Regions from separate parts of the Gillisia sp. JM1 genome, predicted to be linked through region 2. Evidence: riboswitches for the same ligand, from Rfam matches in the RefSeq annotation. Region 2 holds a riboswitch; each other region holds the start of a gene.
What was found. A riboswitch is a leader RNA that binds a small molecule or an ion and turns the genes downstream of it on or off. The one in region 2 is predicted to bind S-adenosylmethionine.
Positions count from the first base shown of each region.

Region 1 (7,073 bases), 130 kb from region 2:
AAGGTTGAAGATTTTCAGAATAGTACTCAAGCCAGATTTCCAATTCAAACAGTAATTAGACCCAAAACAGAGGAGCATAGAGATTTTAGAGGTTATGCAGGAAAGTTAAGCGGCGGAAATCTAAAAGTGGGGGAATCTGTCACTGTTTTGCCTAGTTTAACCAGCAGTAAGATCAAGGAGATATTCTTTTTTGACAAGAAATATGAATCGGCTAAACAAGGGAGTTCAGTAACTATTACTTTGGAGGATGATATAAACATTACCCGAGGAGATACTTTGGTGAAATCTGAAGAGTTACCACAGTCATCCAAAACTTTAAGTTCTACAATTTGCTGGATGGATTCAAAACCTTTAGTTCCAGGTGGCAAGTATATATTTCAACATAATACCAACAGGATCCTTACTAAGGTAGATCTAATTGAAAATATGAAGATTGGAAATTATAAGTTAGGTGAGGTAAATTCGAATTTACAGTTAAATCAAATAGGGCAAGTATCTTTAAAGTTGAGTAAGAATATCTATGCAGATGTTTATAAGAGTAATCCTGAAAATGGTAGATTCATTTTAATAGACCCAGCAACTAATACAACTGCAGGAGTAGGTTTTATAGATTCTTTAAATATCTAATTTACAGTACAATTCGTGACCTATATTCATTCAGGATTCATTAAATTTGACAAAATTCTGGAATAAGATGAAGATCAATTTAAAACGACTGAACAACAACTATCTTTTCGAAACTAAAAACGAACGAGGAGATATTGTGCTTTTAGATAACAAATCTGAAGAAGAACCAAAAGGCTCTAGCCCAATGGATCTAATTCTGAGAGGAATTGCTGGTTGTAGTAGTATAGATGTTGTAATGATCTTGAAGAAGCAACAGCATGAGCTTGAAGATTTGCAGGTAGAAGTGGAAGGTTTCCGTGAAGAGGGTGCTATTCCAAATGTTTTCAAAAAAATTCAGTTAGACTTTATTTTGAAAGGAGATGTACCTGCAGCTAAGGTTAAAAGGGCCGTACAGTTATCCATGGAAAAATATTGTTCAGTTTCAAAAATGTTAGAAAAAGCAGCAACAATTACCTATGGAATTAAATTAAATGGCGAAGAAATTAGCTGAGGTTAATTAATAAGTTAACCTTTGAAATGCGCAAAACTAAGCGTATATTTACAAAACTTAAGTTCTTGTTTTTATTTAAAAACGTTATCAAGAAAGGTGGAGGGATAAGACCCTATGAGACCTTGGCAACCCTCCTTTTGGAGAAGGTGCTACGTTCTACCACGCTCATGCGTGGATAGATAACAAAAAGAATTCTTTTCTTCCTTCTTTTTTGATACATATATACTTTATAATATGTCAAAATTAGAAGAGACACTTTCCAAAAAAATATTAATCCTCGATGGTGCAATGGGCACCATGCTTCAAGAATATAAATTCTCTGAAGAAGATTTTCGTGGGGTTCGTTTTGCCGGTTGGCCAAGATCCCTAAAAGGGAATAATGATCTTTTATCGCTTACACAGCCTCATGCAATCGAGGATATCCACAGAAAGTATTTTCTGGCGGGAGCAGATATCGTAGAGACCAATACTTTTTCCGGAACCACCATCGCTATGGCAGATTACGGCATGGAGGAATTGGTCTATGAGTTAAATTATGAATCGGCAAGGATTGCTAAAAAAGTTGCTGTAGAGCTCACTTTGGAAGATCCATCAAAACCTAGATTTGTAGCTGGTGCAATTGGGCCAACTAATAAAACTGCTAGCATGTCTCCAGATGTAAATGATCCTGGTTATAGAGCTATCTCATTTGAACAACTTTTAGTTGCCTACAAACTTCAAGCTCGTGCCTTGATTGATGGGGGAGTAGATGTTCTTTTAATTGAAACTGTTTTTGATACGCTTAATGCAAAAGCGGCTTTATTCGCTATAGATGAATTAAAAGAGGAGTTAAATTCCGAAATTCCTGTAATGATAAGCGGGACAATTACAGATGCTTCCGGGAGAACCCTCTCCGGGCAAACTGCGGAAGCTTTTCTGATTTCAATTTCACATATGAATTTGCTGAGTGTAGGTTTTAACTGTGCGCTTGGTGCAAATCAACTTACTCCCCATTTAGAAGTTTTGGCTCGAAAAAGCGATTTTGGGATCTCTGCTTATCCAAACGCAGGATTACCGAATGCCTTTGGAGAATACGATGAAACTCCAGAGATAATGGCAGAGCAAATTCGAGAATATTTAGAAAAAGGTTTGGTGAATATCCTGGGCGGATGTTGTGGTACAACTCCGGCGCATATTAAAGCGATAGCTGAAATTGCCAAAGAATATAAACCAAGATCTCTTAAAAAATCATTGAACCCTGAAACAATCCTATAATCATGACTGAATTTAGAGCATTAAAGCTTTCGGGTTTAGAGCCACTAATAATAACACCAGAAAGTAATTTCGTGAATGTGGGAGAGCGAACCAACATGTCAGGTTCCAAAAAATTCCTCCGATTAATAAAGGAGGAAAAATATGAAGAAGCCATTAGCATTGCAAGGGAACAAGTAGATGAAGGTGCCCAGATCATAGATATAAATATGGATGATGGTTTGGTAGATGGGAAAGCAGCAATGGTAAAGTTCCTTAATCTCATAGTCGCAGAACCTGATATTGCAAGAGTTCCTATTATGATAGATAGTTCCAAATGGGAGATCATAGAAGCGGGACTTCAGGTAGTACAAGGGAAATGTGTGGTAAATTCTATCAGCCTAAAGGAAGGGGAAGAGGAATTCATCAAACATGCAAAAAAAGTTAAGCGATATGGTGCAGCCGTAATTATTATGGCTTTTGATGAGTCTGGACAAGCCGATTCCTATGAGCGCAGAATAGAAATAGCAGAGCGTTCCTACAACATACTTACGCAAAAAGTGGGTTTTCCTCCAGAAGATATCATCTTCGACCTTAATATATTTCCGGTAGCAACCGGGATGGACGAACATCGAAGAAATGCAATAGATTTTATTGAAGCAACACGTTGGGTGAAATCTAATTTACCACATTGTAGTATAAGCGGTGGAGTAAGCAATGTTTCGTTTTCCTTTAGAGGGAATATTCCGGTGAGGGAAGCCATGCATTCGGTTTTCTTATATCACGCCATTAAAGCCGGGATGAATATTGGAATTGTGAATCCGGCAATGCTGGAGGTCTACGATAATATTCCAAAGGATCTTTTGGAACATGTAGAAGATGTTATTCTGGATAGAAGGGATGATGCCACCGACCGGCTTTTAATATTTGCTGAAACCGTGACCGGTACTATTAAGGAGAATAAAATAGATCTTTCTTGGAGAGAAAAGACCTTACAAGAGAGAATTACCCATGCCTTGGTTAGAGGGATTGATGCCTTTATTATCGAGGATGTAGAATCAGCCAGATTAATTGCGGCCAGACCAATTGAGGTGATTGAAATTTATTTAATGACAGGGATGAATGTAGTAGGAGATCTCTTTGGAAGCGGTAAAATGTTCTTGCCTCAAGTGGTGAAATCGGCGAGGGTTATGAAAAAAGCGGTGGCCTATTTACTTCCTTTTATAGAAGCAGCAAAAGATGGCTCCACTGGAAAAGGAGCAAAAGGTAAGATCTTAATGGCAACAGTAAAGGGAGATGTTCACGATATTGGGAAGAATATTGTAGGTGTGGTGCTGGGCTGTAATAATTACGAGATTATAGATCTTGGCGTCATGGTAGCTCCAGAAAAAATTATAGAGATTGCAAAGACTGAAAATGTAGATGCTATTGGCTTAAGCGGACTTATAACTCCGTCTTTAGATGAAATGGTATTTTTAGCTAAAGAGATGCAACGACAGGATTTTTCGGTTCCCTTATTAATTGGAGGCGCAACTACTTCAAAAGCACATACCGCAGTAAAAATAGATCCTCACTATACCAATGCAGTGATCCACGTAAATGATGCTTCTCGTGCAGTAAATGTGGTGAATGACCTTCTGAAAAAAGAAACTTCAGCACAATATTTCAAAAACATTAAAGAAGATTATGACTTATTCAGAACCAATTTTTTAAAGCGAAGTAAAGTGAAAGATTTTCTTCCGATTGACCTTGCACGAGAAAATAAATTCAAGATAAATTGGAAGAATTCAGAAATTGTAAAACCTAATAAATTGGGAGTTCAGGTAATTGAAGATCTGGATCTCGAAAAGTTAGTTCCTTTTATAGACTGGACGCCGTTCTTCAGAAGTTGGGAACTTCACGGAAAATATCCTGCAATTTTAACCGATGAGGTAGTTGGAGAACAAGCCACCATTTTGTTTAAAGAAGCACAGCAACTTTTAAAGAAGATCCTAAGAGATAAATTACTAAAAGCAAAAGCGGTCTTTGGTTTATTCCCTGCAAATTCAGTTAAAGTAGATGATATCGAGATAACTTATTCCGAAGGAAATAAAGAAAAACAAACAGATTTTAGAACGTTAAGACAACAGCTCAAAAAATATGAAGGCAAACCCAATTTTGCTCTAGCCGATTTTATTGCACCGAAAGAGTCAGGAATTCAGGATTATATGGGTTGTTTTTGTGTAAGTACCGGGTTTGGAACACAAGAGTTGGCTACAAAATTTGAAGCCGACCTAGATGATTATAATTCAATCATGATTAAGGCCTTATCGGATAGATTAGCTGAAGCTTTTGCAGAATATCTTCATAAAAAGGTGAGGATTGAAGATTGGGGCTATGCTTCAAACGAAGAGCTTACTAATGAAGATTTAATAAAAGAAAGTTATAAAGGAATTCGTCCTGCTCCTGGATATCCAGCCTGTCCAGATCATTTAGAAAAAATCACCATTTGGGAAGTCTTAAAAGTGGAAGAAAATATCGGAGTTAAACTCACAGATAGTCTAGCTATGTGGCCTGCTTCTAGTGTAAGTGGTTATTACTTCGGAAATCCTGAAGCAAAATACTTTGGCCTTGGAAAGATCAAATTAGATCAGGTGCATGATTTTGCAAAAAGAAAAAATATTTCTGTGGAAAAAGCAGAAAAATGGTTAAATCCTTCAATTTCAGATCAATAAAAAATAGATGAAAATAACAGAACATTTAGCTGCCGCAAAAGGTAAAACACTTTTTTCTTTTGAAATATTACCTCCATTAAAAGGTCAGAACATTCAATCTATTTTTGATGGAATAGACCCCTTAATGGAGTTTAAACCTCCGTTTATAGATGTTACTTATCATAGGGAAGAATACGTGTACATAGAACAAGCCAACGGATTTCTAGAGAAAAAAGTTGTGAGAAAACGACCTGGGACGGTAGGGATTTGTGCTGCTATCCAGAATAAATATGGCATAGATGCCGTTCCACATATCCTTTGTGGAGGATTTACAAAAGAGGACACCGAGAACTTTTTAATAGATCTCGATTTTTTAGGGATCCACAATGTAATGGCCTTAAGAGGTGATGCAGTTAAGAGCGAAACATATTTTAAACCAGAGCCTAAGGGCAATAATTTCGCTTCAGACCTCGTAAATCAGATCTCGGAAATAAATCGTGGGCAATACTTGGATAACCCTCTAGAGAAAAACCATACCACAGATTTTTGCGTAGGTGTAGCAGGATACCCGGAAAAGCACATGGAAGCACCAAGTTTAGATAATGACATAGAAAAATTGAAAGTAAAAGTTGCTGCCGGGGCAGAATATGTAGTTACCCAAATGTTTTTCGATAATTCAAAATTCTTTGAGTTTGTAGAAAAATGCCGAAAAAGCGGAATAACAGTCCCAATAATTCCAGGACTTAAACCCCTTGCTACAAAAAGGCAACTCACCAATATTCCGCATAGATTTCATTTAAATCTACCAGAAGAATTAATTAGTTCAGTTAATAATTGCAAGACAGATCTGGAAGTTCGGGAAGTTGGTGTAGAGTGGTGTATCGATCAAAGTAAAGAACTTATAAGTTCGGGTGTAGAAGTGCTGCATTATTATTCTATGGGAAAAAGCACTAATATTCATAAAATTGCAGCTTCGGTTTTTTAAAATAATAGATTAGATTTGCCCCTTATGAAAAAAAGTTTACTCGCCCTGCTTTTAATTTTTTCTACAGTTTCCTATGCTCAAGAAGAGATAAAAAAGTATTATGCCTTTGATGCCAATTATTTTTATGGCTCCATCATGGAACACAATCCTGATATAGCACATTTAATTACCGGTCATCCCACTGGAGTGATTTTGAGTTTCAACAGGAAAACCTATGGATTAGAAGCTTGGGAGCGCAGGTATAATTACCCAGATTTTGGTTATTCATTTTCTTATCAAGACATGAAAAACCCTTATTTGGGTGAGAACTATGGCTTATATGCCCATTTTAATTTTTACTTTCTCAAGAGGAATTTAATGTTCAGAGTAGGGCAAGGGTTGGCTTATGCTACAAAACCTTACAATTCAGAATCTAACTATATTAATAATGCTTACGGTTCCCGATTATTGAGTTCTACTTATTTAATGGCGAACTATCATAAGCAAAATATTTATAAAGGTTTGGGAGTACAGGCAGGTGTTTCTATAATTCACTATTCCAATGCGGACTTCAAATCTCCTAACAATAGTACCAACACCTTTACGTTTAATTTTGGATTGAATTATCATTTAGATTATGAGAATATTCCCGAATATGTAGAAAAAGATTCGAAGGAGAAAAGATATACAGAACCTATTCATTATAATTTTGTTATTAGAAGCGGTATAAATACCACAGGAGTGATAGGCTCTAAACAATATCCATTTTTAACACTGACAGGGTTTGCAGATAAAGTGATCAATAAGAAAAGTACTTTACAAGCAGGAGCAGAGGTGTTCTTTTCTAAAGCTTTAGAGGAATTTATATATTTCCAGTCCGTTGCTTTTCCTCAGGGAATAACCGAAGGAGATGAAGATGCTAAAAGGGTAGGAGTTTTTATAGGTCATCAGTTAACCTTCAATGAAATGTCCCTAGTTACACAAGTGGGTTATTATGCCTATTATCCGTATGATAATTATGTAGAGCGACTGTATAACAGATTGGGTTTGCGTAGAGAGATTAATGATC
Region 1 is NZ_KE384218.1:775,211-782,283, forward strand. It holds gene H033_RS0106740 (sulfate adenylyltransferase subunit 1) at 1-627, shown strand, start outside; gene H033_RS0106745 (OsmC family protein) at 695-1,117, shown strand; SAM riboswitch class I at 1,199-1,303, shown strand; gene H033_RS0106750 (homocysteine S-methyltransferase family protein) at 1,352-2,371, shown strand; gene metH (methionine synthase) at 2,374-5,061, shown strand; gene metF (methylenetetrahydrofolate reductase [NAD(P)H]) at 5,069-6,025, shown strand; gene H033_RS0106765 (acyloxyacyl hydrolase) at 6,050-7,073, shown strand, end outside.
Region 1: linked by a shared signal. The riboswitch ahead of H033_RS0106750 (homocysteine S-methyltransferase family protein) and the one ahead of H033_RS0106205 (RimK family alpha-L-glutamate ligase) in region 2 are both predicted to bind S-adenosylmethionine.

Region 2 (7,073 bases):
ATTCATTGACAAAGCATTTGGCAATGGAATTGGCTGACTATAACATAAGAGTAAATGCTGTATCACCAGCAGTAGTCAACACGCCTGTTTATCACAGTGTGTTTGGTGGAGAGGAAGAGGCGGAGAAAGCTCTCGAAGGCTTTAATGATTTTCATCCCATTGGACGAATTGGCACGCCAAAAGATATATCAAATAGCATTGTATTTCTTTTATCTGACGATGCATCTTGGATAACTGGAGCTATTTGGGATACAGACGGCGGAGTTATGGCTGGGAGAAATTAATTGCAAATGCCATTGAGTTATCAGCAAATAGAGGGCATTCGTGTAAAAGCGATATAGAGATCAAATAACAAAAAACAACGCCAAGAAATTTGCGTCCTTATCCCATTTGTCCTCAACTTTAATCATTAAAAAGATATTTTTTTGCCAAAAAAATTGTTTTTTATAGTTAAAGAGTTAATTTTGTTCTATCAAGTCAAGTAAAATTGATTTATAAAGAAGCGTTGAGAGACAGGCTCTTTGATGCGCTAGCAACCAGACTCCGGTCAAGGTGCTAATTCCTGATCCGATTTTGGAGAATATAAAACAATTGAAACAATGAAGAATTCTTTTCTTATTTTGACTACCATCTTTTTTGAGCATTACGCTCTTTCTACTCCTAACTCAGCAACTAAGAATTGTTGTTGTTGTTGTTGTGGATAAAACTTACTTGCCTCTTATTACATAATCAGGCTATGAATAGGAATTTACTAGCTGTATTTCCAACCCTATTCTTTTCACTAAACTATAAATATAAGTGCTCTATTAGAGCTATTACCTTAAGAACACGATTGTTTTCGTAACAATTTATCACCGTTCAATAATTTGTTTTTAATAAAAATTATAGACTGGAGGCAAAAGTGAAAGAGTTATAGCCTCATAAAGTTTATTGTCGATTAAGTAAGCTTCTACAAAAATTCTCAACGAAATAAATATTTTAATTACTAAGTAAAAATTAACATCATGAATATCAATAACAAAGAACAGGCAATTGCCGTTTACTACGAACATCCAGATTGGTTTCGTCCCCTATTTAAAGAACTTGAAAATAGGCAGCTTCCGGTAATAAAATATGACGCAGCAGAACACCACTTCAATATATCTGAAAAAGAATTTCCTTACAGGGTTTTCTTTAATCGCATGAGCCCATCTGCATATCTTCGGAACAATACGCAGGCAATTTTCTATACAACAGGACTACTAGCATCTTTGGAAAGCAACGGAGTACGGGTTATTAACGGTTCAAAAGCCTGGAGACACGAAATTTCTAAAGTTTTACAACTTAGCCTCTTGGAATCTTTAGGCCTACCCTATCCTAAATCTGTAGTAATCAACAATCCTTCACAAGCCTTGGCTGCCTCAAAGGACCTACGCTTTCCAATTGTCGTTAAAGCGAATATTGGTGGAAGTGGTGCGGGAATAACTCGTTATAATACCGAGGAAGAACTCAAAAAGGCTGTTGTTGATGAATCTATTGAACTGGGATTGGATTTTACTGCGCTTGTACAAGAGTTTATTCCGGCAAGGGGTGGGAATATTCACCGGGTGGAAACACTTGATGGGAAATATTTATATGGTATAAAGGTATACACCTCAGGTGATAGTTTTAATCTTTGTCCTGCAGACATTTGCCAGACAACAACGGGACAGGAACTATCAAGAAATGCCTGTGCACTTGATGCTCCAAAGAACGGACTTAAAGTAGAAGCATATACTCCTTCAAAGGAAATTATTGATGCTATTGAGAAAATAATTCAGGCCGCCGGGATTGAGGTTGGTGGAATAGAATACATTATAGATGACAGGGATGGCCAACTATATTACTACGACATTAATGCGCTTTCAAATTTTGTTGCAGATGCAGTCAATGTCATAGGTTTTGACCCACATAAAAAATTAGTGGATTTTATAGAAAAAACAGCAAATTTAAAATTAAAACAAGCATTATGAAATTTGGATACTGGTTACCCGTTTTTGGCGGATGGTTAAGAAATGTAAAAGATGAGAATATGACCATTTCCTGGGATTATATTAAGGAACTGGCTCAAAAGAGCGAAGACTGGGGTTATAGCCTTTCCCTTATTGCAGAATTATATTTGAATGATATAAAAGGAGAAGAAGCTCCTTCCCTTGATGCTTGGTCTACTGCAGCTGCATTGGCAGCGGTAACCAAAGAACTAGAAATTATGGTGGCAGTAAGGCCTACGTACCATAATCCTGCTTTGTTGGCTAAGGCGGTAGCAAATCTGGAACACATAAGCAATGACAGAATTTCTCTTAACGTGGTTGCTTCTTGGTGGAAAGCCGAAGCAGATAAGTACGGAATTGAATTTGATGAGCATGACAATCGTTATGCGCGCACCAGCGAATGGATAGAAGTGATCACCCGCCTTTGGAAAGAAGATCATGTTTCTTTTCAGGGGGATTATTACCAAGTGAAGGATAATATTTTGCAGCCAAAACCATCTAAAAAGCCCTTTTTGTATGCGGGTGGAGAGTCTGAAGCGGCTAAAACAATGATCAGTACTCAATGTGACGGCTATGTTATGCATGGGGATTCTCCCGAAGGAATTAAGAAACGTATTGATGACATGAAGCAGCGCAGGGAAAAATTAGGACTGGAACCCATGAAATTCGGAGTGGCTGCTTATTCCATTGTAAGAAATAATGAACAAGAGGCAAAGCGGGAAATTGAAAGGATTTCCAATGTGGAAGCTTCTTCCGCCAGTTATAAAAATTATCAGCAATGGGTTGAAAATACGCAACTGGAAAGCAAGCTTTCATTGCAAGATTATTCGGTTTCAAATAGAGGCCTTAGGGCCGGCCTTACAGGATCTGTTTCCCAAGTTCAGGACAGAATTCATGAATTTGAAAAGGCAGGGGTAGATTTTTTCTTGTTGCAGGCTAGTCCACAAATGGAGGAGATGCAACGTTTTTCAGAAGCCGTGATCTCAGAAATGGCTTAAAAACTATTTTTTAGTAACATACTACTAGGCTGCTTTTAATCAAAGGCAGCCTTTTTCGTTCTATAAATTCGGTAACAAATTGAGCCAATAAAATTTTTAGAGTAAAGTTTAGAGCGGTTAGGAACGTAGATCTTTTCCTATTTAGACTAACAACGAATCAATCTCAAAAGTTATTGACTTGATCCTTGCTTATGGCTGTCCGATAAATCTGGGAGATGCTCGGTTACTAAATCACAATAGATATCCTCAAAGACAGTACAGTCTCTTCTTTTTTTGGCATCAGAGATTGTACTTCTCTTTGGTGAATAATCAAACTTACAATGTGAGATTTTATGGTCATAGCTTACAATGCCACCGCACAGTTCACGTAGTGAGTTGCACACTGAGGTCACACCATATACCATTGTAATTAAGTGCTGAAATGTTGAAAACCGTCTGCAATAATGATCCGATTTGCGCGATAAAGCACGTGTCGTTATTTTACTTTTATTGAGCAAACCTATCATTTGACTGAAAATCGGCTGTCCGAAAAAAAAATAGTACTTTTAACCATGGTTGAATTTCTGGTCAGATATTAATTATTCTATATAAGCAGAAAGTCTCAATTTTTGAGGCTTTCTTTATCGGACACTAATGATTTAAAATAAACGAAATATTTACTGAATAATAAGAACTATGTACAATACGATGGAAAGTATATGTAAAAGATAAAGCATAGACGCAAGATATATTTGTACCATAACTTTTAAAGAAATAAAATCCTGAAAACAGGATTAGCAAATTTAATTATCAGAGTTGGGTTTGCGCTACTTTTTATATGGGGAGGACTGGAAAAATTTATTGAAGGGTTTTTAGGAGGTGTTGGCCTACATAATATGGCTGATTTCTTAAAACAAAGCGGACTTGCTTTTCTTGGCGATTCAGGAACCTATATTTTAGGTGCACTGTTGGCTTTACTTGAGCTTGCCGCTGGTATCTCTCTTGATCATAAACAAGCAGACCATATATGCGTATGCATTTTTAGCATTTGTGATGTTAATGGCATTAGTACTTGTTCAAATCCCATCAGGAAACTGGATGAACATTATGATAAATATTGCTTTAACCACCACGTTGGCTGGATTTGCAATGCAAGAAAAGCAAAGGGTTGAAGCATAACAATAACAAAATAATTACAATTAATCTATAAATAACAGACCATGAACACTACAGAAGAAACAATTGAAAAAAATTTAAAACACATACACCGTCTTTTGGAAAAAGGTGGGTTTATTGAAGCAATGGAAACCTATTTTAGCGACGATGTACAGATGCGTGAGGCCAATGAAGAGCCTAAAATTGGCAAACAAGTTACACTTGATGCTGGACACGATTTAATTGATAATAAATTAGAAGAATTTATCAGTTATAAAATTGGGAATTACGCCGTGCAAGGCAACCACAGCTTTTACGATGCCGTAATGACGCTTAAAATGAAGGACGGAAGTACGATGTTATCTGAGCAGATAGTGGCCACTGAATGGAAAGATGGTAAAATATATAGAGAGCGCTATTATCACGCATAGTCCAATAGTGATCTAATGAAAAAGGCGAATTCCCAATATTCGCCTTTTTTCATTTATAAACACGCTATTAGCTCGCTTCTCCCGTGTTATTTTTAGTATATACGGCTGACGGGATGATCTAAAAAACACCCAATAATTACCTCTTTATAGCAATTATTGAGCGTTTTAAGGTGATTTTAGCTGTTACCCAGCAATATTTTCAACGTTTTTTATCCGAATGCAGATGCTACTGCGCCGGCATCCACTCGATAATTACGGCCATTTACAAAATTAGCTTTATCAGAACATAAAAAAGCGATTACAGCGGCAACTTCTTCAGGTTGGCTACGGCATTGTACTTCCAGATGTGGCCGTTTGTGGGATCAAGGAAAAAACTTGGGGAGAAATGTATCTTTGCAAGCAAAACACTTAGAACTTGGATAAAGAATTAGCCCGCTATTTATTGCCAGAAGGCATATTGGAATATTTTGAGATCATCAGTCATAAATCATCAACAGACAAGGTTCATTTCTATTTAGAAGAGAAGAACATTCTACCCAAAGAACATCAATCTGAAATAGCACAATCCAAAGGCTTCTTACCAGAGATAACGGTTGAAGATTTTCCGCTAAGGGGTAAATCCGTATTGCTCCATATAAAACGGAGGCGCTGGACCCTGGTCAATACAGGAGAGATAGTAAAAAGAGATTGGAACTTAATAGCTAAAGGCACTCGGATAACTAACGAGTTTGCCTCTTTTTTAAAAGGTATCGCTTGATACTCATGCGGTAAGTGCCAAACGCTTTGGTGACTATTATAAGACCAATGGTAAAACGCTGCAGTACCACTACAAAAATCATCTTAGCGACTTCAAAGATTGGACGCAAAAAGAGCATTCACAGGATTGGCTGCTCTATGGAAAGAACTTGGGCAAATATTTGAGTTTAGATGAAACCTCTTTATCCAACGGTGAGCTTTACACTATTCTAACAAACAAAGTAGCCAAGGGAAAGAAAGGCAGCATAGTGGCCATTGTTAAAGGAACCAAAGCAGTTGATGTCATTGAGGTACTAAAGGAAATCCCCGTAGAAAGGCGCAATATGGTAAAGGAAGTCACTGTGGATATGGCCGGGAGCATGAATTTGATCGCTAAAAAATGTTTCCCCAAAACCGAAATAGTCACAGATAGGTTCCATGTTCAAAAATTAGCCTCAGAAGCAGTGCAAGAAGAACGTATCCGATTAAGGTGGGAAATTATAGAAGAAGAAAACAAAGCTATTGAAGAAGCCAGGAAAAATGAAAAAACATACAAACCAGAGCTTCTCAGTAATGGGGACACGCACAGGCAGCTGCTCGCTAGAGGCCGATATCTATTGTTCAAATCCAAAACCAAATGGACGGCAAGACAAATAGAAAGGGCTGAAATATTATTTGATCTATACCCAACTATTGAAAAAGCATACAGCCTCTCTCAAGGGCTAAGCCATGTTTTTAGAAACAACACAAATAAAGATGTAGCAAGGCTAAAATTGGCACACTGGTACAACAAAGTCGAAAATTCCGAATTTAAGTCTTTCAATACCATTGCAAGATCAGTACAACTGCACTACGAGACCATCCTAAACTATTTTAACAACAGAAGCACCAACGCTTCAGCGGAATCTTTTAATGCAAAAATCAAAGAATTCAGAGCTTCGTTTAGAGGTGTCAGAGATGTGAAATTCTTCCTCTATAGACTAACTAAATTATATGCATAATTTTTGAGCTCCCCAATAATATGGTTTGATCCCACATTTGTACAAAGATGTAGAAAACACTGGTTTTAGAGCGTTCAATACCATTGCCAACACAATAACACTCAATTATAGATCAATCCTAAACTATTTTATAAACAGGAGCACTAATGCCTCAGCAGAATCATTCAACGCAAAAATAAAAGCCTTTAGAGCACAGTTCAGAGGAGTGAAAAATGTAGAATTCTTCCTTTACAGATTAACCACAATTTTTGCATAAACACAACAATTAGTCATGATCCAATCTTTCTCTAAAGATTTACAAGCTGTCTTGATTCACTTTTTTCTGCGAAATGCATGGGAACATGCTGAGTAGGTAATAAAATTCACTACCTCATTATGTGAAATAAAAATACTTAATACCATTTAATACCAAAAGATGTCAATTGAGAAGCAATGAAATTACTATATGAAAATTACATTATTCTGTACCTATTCTGTACCCATTAGAAATAAGAAAGGCTCCACATTTCTGTGAAGCCTTGTCTTTCCTAGTAGCGGGAACTGGACTCGAACCAGTGACCTTCGGGTTATGAGCCCGACGAGCTACCTACTGCTCTATCCCGCGATATATTGTGATTTCAAAATGTCAAATTTTTCGACTTTCAGCTCTTCATATTCTTTCTATGCTGCGCTATCGGGTGGCAAATATACAACGCTTTTCTACTTCTGCAAAGGTTTTTTAAAAAAATTATTCAGCAATCCAACTTATCTCTTTTAGCCTGTTCT
Region 2 is NZ_KE384218.1:649,461-656,533, reverse strand. It holds gene H033_RS0106210 (SDR family NAD(P)-dependent oxidoreductase) at 1-284, shown strand, start outside; SAM riboswitch class I at 490-589, shown strand; gene H033_RS0106205 (RimK family alpha-L-glutamate ligase) at 1,005-1,991, shown strand; gene H033_RS0106200 (LLM class flavin-dependent oxidoreductase) at 1,988-3,007, shown strand; gene H033_RS22465 (DUF4372 domain-containing protein) at 3,178-3,525, opposite strand; gene H033_RS19710 (hypothetical protein) at 3,883-4,158, shown strand; gene H033_RS0106190 (hypothetical protein) at 4,207-4,572, shown strand; gene H033_RS21200 (SDR family oxidoreductase) at 4,782-4,916, opposite strand; gene H033_RS0106185 (hypothetical protein) at 4,988-5,329, shown strand; gene H033_RS0106180 (transposase) at 5,388-6,308, shown strand; gene H033_RS0106175 (transposase) at 6,334-6,564, shown strand; tRNA gene H033_RS0106170 (tRNA-Met) at 6,840-6,912, opposite strand.

Region 3 (7,073 bases), 1.4 Mb from region 2:
AGTGCCTGACCAGGATTGGCCATGTACCTTTCAATTTCAGAAGTTATTCCTGCTTCAGACTCTGCTTCGTTTTTCATAGAATATTGAATTGCTTGTTCTCTCGTCCATCCTTTAGAATGTAAGCCTGTATCTACAACCAATCTTACTGCTCGATGCATTTCTGCACCTAACATTCCGAAGTATTGGTAAGGATCTGTATAGAGTCCCAATTCTTTTCCTAAGGATTCTGAGTACAAAGCCCAACCTTCACCATATCCGCTATACCATAATGTCTTTCTGAAATCTGGCAGCAAAGTGCTTTCTTGAGTTAAAGAGATTTGGTAATGATGTCCCGGAATTGCTTCATGCAAGAATAATGATTCATCCGAATATATATTGTAAGTCGGTGCATCTGGAATTGGTACATAAAAAATTCCCGGTCTTGTTCCGTCTAAAGAACCTTGGTTATATTCGGCGCTTGCAGAATTTTCTCTGAAAGCTTCAGTTCTTCTAACTTCAAATTGAGTTTTTGGAGTAACATCAAATAATTTATCCAACTGAGGTTTCATCTTTTCATGGATCGCATTAAAATTTGCGATAATATCTTCAGGTTTACTATAAGGCATTAACTCCTTATTCTCTCTAACATAATTAAAGAATGACTTTAGATCTCCCTTGAATCCGATTTGCTCTTTTACTTTTTCCATTTCTGAAGAGATACGCGCCACTTCATCCAATCCTAATTGATGGATCTCTGCCGCCGTCATATCTGTAGTGGTATATAGCTTTATTTGATGCTTATAATAAGCTTCTCCATTTGGGATAGCTGCAATTCCGCTGGTGGTTCTACCATCCGGTAAGTATTCATTCTTAACAAAATCATGCAATTTTTGATAAGCAGGAATCACTCTATTATTGATCATAGAAGTATAAGACTCCTTTAATTTGGTTTTTTCTTCTTCAGAAAAACCTTCAGGAAAATTAGTGATTGGAGTGTAGAAAAGATGCTTATTTAGATCTTTTTCGGTCATAGCTTCTAATTGAGGAATCACTTTAACGATCAAGGATTTTGGTAATACATAAGCTTCCTTCATTCCTTCCCTCAACTTTTCTTCAACGGAATTCATCCAAATTAGATAGCCATCTACACGCTTTTCCCAATTTTTATAATCTTCTACAGTTTTAAATGGCTGCGAACTCATTCCACTTGCCAATTGTCCCATATTTAAGTTAACAGACCACATTTGGTCTATAGGAAAGAATTCAGAATTACGAAATTTTAAGGTTTCCAAATTTATATCAGTTTCCCATTTTAATATCGCCTTGCTCATCTGCTCGGTTTCAGAAAGATCTGAATTGTCAAACTTTGCAATCTTTTCTTGATAAGAAGTATAATAGTTTTTCAATGAATCTCTGTATGCTTCAGAAAGGGTATTAGGAAATTGATCGTTATACCTATTATCTCCTGCCGCTGTTGCACTTAATGGATTCAGTTTAAGACCGTCTTCATAATAGTTTCCTAGCAACTCATTAAATTCTACTCCAATTTTATTTTCAGAAGAATTTTCTTGTTTTGGTTCGTCTTTACAGCTAATAATCAAAAGACTTATTAATCCTATAGTAACTATTTTTTTAATCATTGAAATAAATTTAAAATTAATGCTATAAATGTAGTGGAATTCTAATTGAATTATAATCAGACCAATAATTTTTATTGAAGCTAATATTTCTACTTTTAAAAAATTTACAAGACTTTGATTTTAAGGGTTTTATATATTTTAAGAATGATGCCTATAATTAAATCACATTTTCTCTTTTAAGTAGAGCTATAAATTTTATATTTGCAGCTAATTATCGAGAATCTCAAAAAGAGATAGCAACCTGCATTAACAAGCAAGGTGCTAAAATGATAAGCCATTTCTTTGGAACAAATGTTAATCACTACTTCCTTTTTATTGCTTTAATTTCCTTTATTGAGATTCATAAAAATTTTGATTTATGAATAATTCTATTGAGACTGAAAAGAAGGGAAATTTTTATGCATTACTACCCTTATTTTTATTTGTTTTAACTTTTTTAGGTGCTGGTATCTATTTAGACGATTTTTATGCATTGCCTTCTCCAATTGCAGTAATACTAGGAATAGTGTTAGCACTAGTCATGTTCAAAGACTCGATTAATATCAAAATAGCTACTCTCTTAAAAGGCTGTGGAGATGACAAAATATTAACCATGTGTCTTATTTATTTGTTAGCAGGTGCCTTTACAGTGGTTTGTAAAGCAACTGGAAGCGTAGATGCTATTGTAGAACTTGGCTTACAATATATTTCAATTCAGTGGTTGTACGCAGGGGTATTTATAATTGCAGCATTTCTCTCTATAGCAACCGGTACTTCTGTTGGAGCAATTGTAGCATTAGGAGCAGTTGTAATAGGTTTTGCAGATACTACGGAGGTGTCTTTAGCAATATTGAGTGCCTCGCTTTTGGGAGGTGCAATGTTTGGGGATAACTTGTCTATTATATCAGATACCACTATCGCTGCTACCCAATCTTTGCAAGTAAATATGAAAGATAAATTTAGGCAGAACATAATTATTGCGGGACCGGTAGCAGTTGTTACCATTGGAATTTTACTTTATCAAGGTTTTGCACTAGATGATAGTATTAAATTAGACTCATCTAATTCAATAGAAATTATTAAAATAGTGCCTTATCTATTAGTGCTAACACTTGCCGTTGTTGGAATAAACGTTTTTGTAGTGCTATTTATAGGAATTCTGGCTGCAGGATTTTTAGGGATCTATTACGGAGATTTTGGATTGCTCGAATTCGCAAGATTATCCTATGAAGGATTTACAAGTATGACAGAGATTTTTCTGCTTTCTTTATTAACCGGTGGTTTAGCAGCATTGGTAACCAAAGCAGGAGGAATCACATTTCTAATAAATTTTATCACAACTAAAATGAATTCTAAAACTGCATATTTTGGGATCTCTGGTTTGGTAGGTGTTACAAACATGGCTATCGCTAATAATACAGTTTCAATTATTATAATTGGTCCCATTGCAAAACGACTAAATGATCGGTTTAAACTGAATCCAAAAAAAGTAGCCTCAGTCCTAGATATTTTTGCCTGTGTAGTGCAAGGTTTATTACCTTATGGAGCTCAATGTCTTATAATTTTAAGTTTGGCTGATGGAAAAATAGATTACTTAGATCTTGTAAGTAACTCATGGTATCTTTGGTTATTATTAATAGGTACTCTCCTTTATATTCAGTTAACATCCAGGAATACTCCTCCTAAGATTCCAACTGAAAAAGAGTTGATTTTGGAAAAGGGTTTAGCTAATTAATTTGCGATTTTATAAAAATGAAACCGTAGAGTTTTAGAATATTTTACGACCATTAAAACTATAACTTTAAATCGTTACTGTTTTTAGAATTCACACGTTATTTATATCTAAAACACAAAGGTCAAAAGTATAAAACCATTAAGGCCTTCCTTGGGAAACCAGTGATCCATTTTTATATTGCGCTCATCACAGAGATGAATAACCTGAGGGAAATGAACACATAGGGCCTGCAGTGCCTTTAGATGGAAGAAAAATAGGTCAATATTTTACTATTAAAGATGGTTGGAGAATGTATCATGCTAGCACTATGCTTGGGTTTCCATTTCATCCACATCGCAAATTTGAAACTATATCCATCAACAACGAAGGCTATGTAGATCATACAGATTCTTCAGGAACTGCAGGAGCTGCAGGCAGATTTGATGCCGGAGATGTGAAATGGATGACTGAGGGGAATGGGATTCAGTATTTAGAAATGTTTCCACTTGTATAAGAAAATTAAATATGAAATTATATAAGCAGTCTTTTTAGACTGCTTTTTGTCTTTTACATAAAAAAAATATTTCTACTTGTTATTTCTGCAGTTTCTAATATATATAGTCCAGAAGACGCTTTGTATAGAGGCTTATTTATTGGAAGTTTAACTACTGGATTGTTAATCATGCTGGGCGGATTTTTTTATCGAAATTTCAATGACAAACTTTTTATTTCGGTTGAAAGTGATTATAAAAAGGATAAGGCAATATTCTTAAATAATGAAACAAAAAGGATGGAGAAAGTACTTGATGATTTTTCGTCGTTTCAAATCATATTTACCATTATCATCATTTTGGCAATTGGAGTTATTATTATCTCATTTAAGATCCCATACATTTCAGGGATTTACTTAGCAATTAGTATATTATTAATTGGGATCATGCTTATTGAAGCTATATCTAAATCTTCTATAGATCACTATTATGAAGAATTACAAAAGGCTCATAGCTCCAATTCTATTTTACAAGATACAGAGTAGATTTCTAAGTCTGTATGGATTTATAACGTGATCATCAGAAGATTACAAACAATATTAGCCATTATAATAAGTATTTCTCTGAGTAACAGCTAAATATAAATTAATAGCCCCTATCTTGCCCTTTCTAATATACAGGTTACAATTAAAAAATAACTACTTGTTATATATTACCCTAAAAATCACCCTAAAATGAAAACTATCAATATTAAAGAATTAAGCGAATTAGTTAATGGAGAATTAATTGGAGATACAAGTTTGCATATTACTGGATCAGAACAATTAGAAAGAGCTCAAAGTAGTCACATTTCTTTTATTGGAAAAAAAAAATATATTAAGCTTTGGAACGCATCCAAAGCAATGGCAGCTATAATTAACAATAATATAAATCTTGAACCAGAAGAAGGACAAGCTTTAATTCGCGTTAAAAATGCAGATCTGGCAATGGTTAAAATATTGGAAGCCTTTAATCCTGGGCTGCCTCAACTAGAATCTGAAATCCATGCCACTGCAACTATTCACGAAACTGCCAAGATAGGAGCTAATTGTATTATTGGAGCAGGATCTTATGTTGGTAAAGATGTTGTCTTGGGAGATAATGTTTTCCTATATCCTAATGTTACTATTCTAGATGAAACAAATATCGGAAACAATACTACTATCTGGTCTGGAACTGTGATCAGGGAACGAACTGAAATTGGAAGTCATTGTATTTTTCATAGCAATGTCAGCATAGGATCTGATGGTTTTGGTTATAGACCAAGTGACGATGGCCGCGGATTGGTTAAAATTCCACAAATCGGGAATGTGGTTATTGGAAATCAAGTAGAAATTGGTGCAAATTCCTGTGTGGATCGTGGAAAATTCAGTTCTACTGTCATTGGTGATGGATGTAAGATCGATAATTTGGTTCAAATTGGACATAACTCAGTAATGGGACGTTCATGTATCATGGCTGGAGGAAGTGGTCTTGCTGGTTCTGTTACCTTAGGAGATGGGGTGATAATTGGAGGTAGCGCTTCTATAAAAGATCATATTACCGTACATTCTGGTGCAACTGTAGGTGGAGGCTCTGGTGTAATGAGTGATGTTGCTGCAGGAAAAACTGTTTTGGGTTATCCTGCGTGTGATTCCAAGGATATGCTTAAGCAATGGATTGCCCTAAGAAGCCTTGCTAAAAACTAAGAATTTCAAATCTTCATTTTAAAGGAATATTCTTTAGCTCAATTTTCATTGAAAATAATGGCTGATTTTTCACTGATTAAAAGCGAAAAGAGTACTTACCTTTGTCAAAAAATATTTTATGTCAAATCAGTTTTCCAGTTTAGGGATATCAGCAGAGATCACTAAAAGTTTAGAAGAATTAAATATCTCTGTTCCAACTGAGATACAAGAGAAAACAATTCCTATTCTGCTATCAAAAACTGAAGACTTTGTTGGTTTAGCAAAAACTGGTACGGGGAAAACTGCGGCATTCGGGTTGCCTTTACTACAACTTATAAATGCTGAAGAATCTCATATTCAAGCAGTAATTTTAGTTCCTACAAGGGAACTAGGTCATCAGATACTGAGCAACTTTGAAAGTTATGCTACCAATTTACCAGATGTTTCAATTACTGCTACTTGTGGAGGAATTCCTATTAAACCACAGATCGAAAGATTATCCAAGCCCACACATATTGTAATTGCGACTCCGGGAAGGCTTATAGATCTTATAAAACGCAAGGCCATAGACCTTTCTATGGTAAACTATTTGGTATTGGATGAAGCCGATGAAATGGTGACTTCATTAAAAGATGGTCTAGATGAGATCGTGGCAGAACTTCCGAAGAAAAGGAGAACCTTATTATTCTCTGCAACGCTTCCAGGAACCATCAAGCAACTTATCCAAAATTATATGTCTAAACATGTAATCCAGATAAGTGCTAATATGGAGACTGTTGGGAATCAAGAAATAGATCATCAATTTGTAGTGGTAGAACCTATCGAGAAATTGGAGGTTTTAATGCATTTTTTATCCTCAAAAGAAGGAGAACGCGGAATTATATTTTGTAAGACCAAAGCTGCAGTAAATAAACTGGCTAAGAATTTAGCCATCAACAAATTTTCTTCAGGAGCTTTACACGGTAGTTTATCCCAGCCAATTCGGGATCGCATCATGAAACAGTTTAGAGAAGGACATATAAATATTCTTGTAGCTACAGATCTTGCTGCCCGCGGAATAGATGTAAAAGAGATTTCCTATGTGGTGAATTACCATTTGCCAGATGTGTATGAGGTTTATGTGCATAGAAGTGGTAGAACGGCTAGGGCAGGAGCAAAGGGGCTTTCTTTAACCGTGATCCAAAATGAAGAAATTCCTGATATTGCTGAATTTCAAGATGAATTGGGAATAGTTTTCAAAGAATATTCTAAACCCGATGCCCAAAGTGTAGAAGATAATAATACGCTGTTATGGGCAAAGCAAATTTTTAAAACTAAGCCTAACCACAATCTTTCTTTCGAATTAAAAGATAGAGTAAAGACCATTTTTCATCACTTAACTAAAGATGAATTAATAGAGAAAATGCTGGCTTCTTATATCTTAAATACTAAGAATGACAGCATGCCTAATAATGAGCCGCCTAAAAAGAAACGTAGGTAAGTTTTAATCCCTCATTGAGGGTTTAATTCCTCGAGGCCTGCCCGAAACATTCAGGCGGGCTTGCCTCGAATTTTTAAAAGTATT
Region 3 is NZ_KE384218.1:2,064,351-2,071,423, reverse strand. It holds gene H033_RS0112735 (DUF885 domain-containing protein) at 1-1,619, opposite strand, end outside; SAM-I-IV-variant riboswitch at 1,826-1,921, shown strand; gene H033_RS0112730 (Na+/H+ antiporter NhaC family protein) at 1,978-3,333, shown strand; gene H033_RS21380 (pirin family protein) at 3,566-3,826, shown strand; gene H033_RS0112720 (hypothetical protein) at 4,103-4,348, shown strand; gene lpxD (UDP-3-O-(3-hydroxymyristoyl)glucosamine N-acyltransferase) at 4,538-5,530, shown strand; gene H033_RS0112710 (DEAD/DEAH box helicase) at 5,649-6,989, shown strand.
Region 3: linked by a shared signal. The riboswitch ahead of H033_RS0112730 (Na+/H+ antiporter NhaC family protein) and the one ahead of H033_RS0106205 (RimK family alpha-L-glutamate ligase) in region 2 are both predicted to bind S-adenosylmethionine.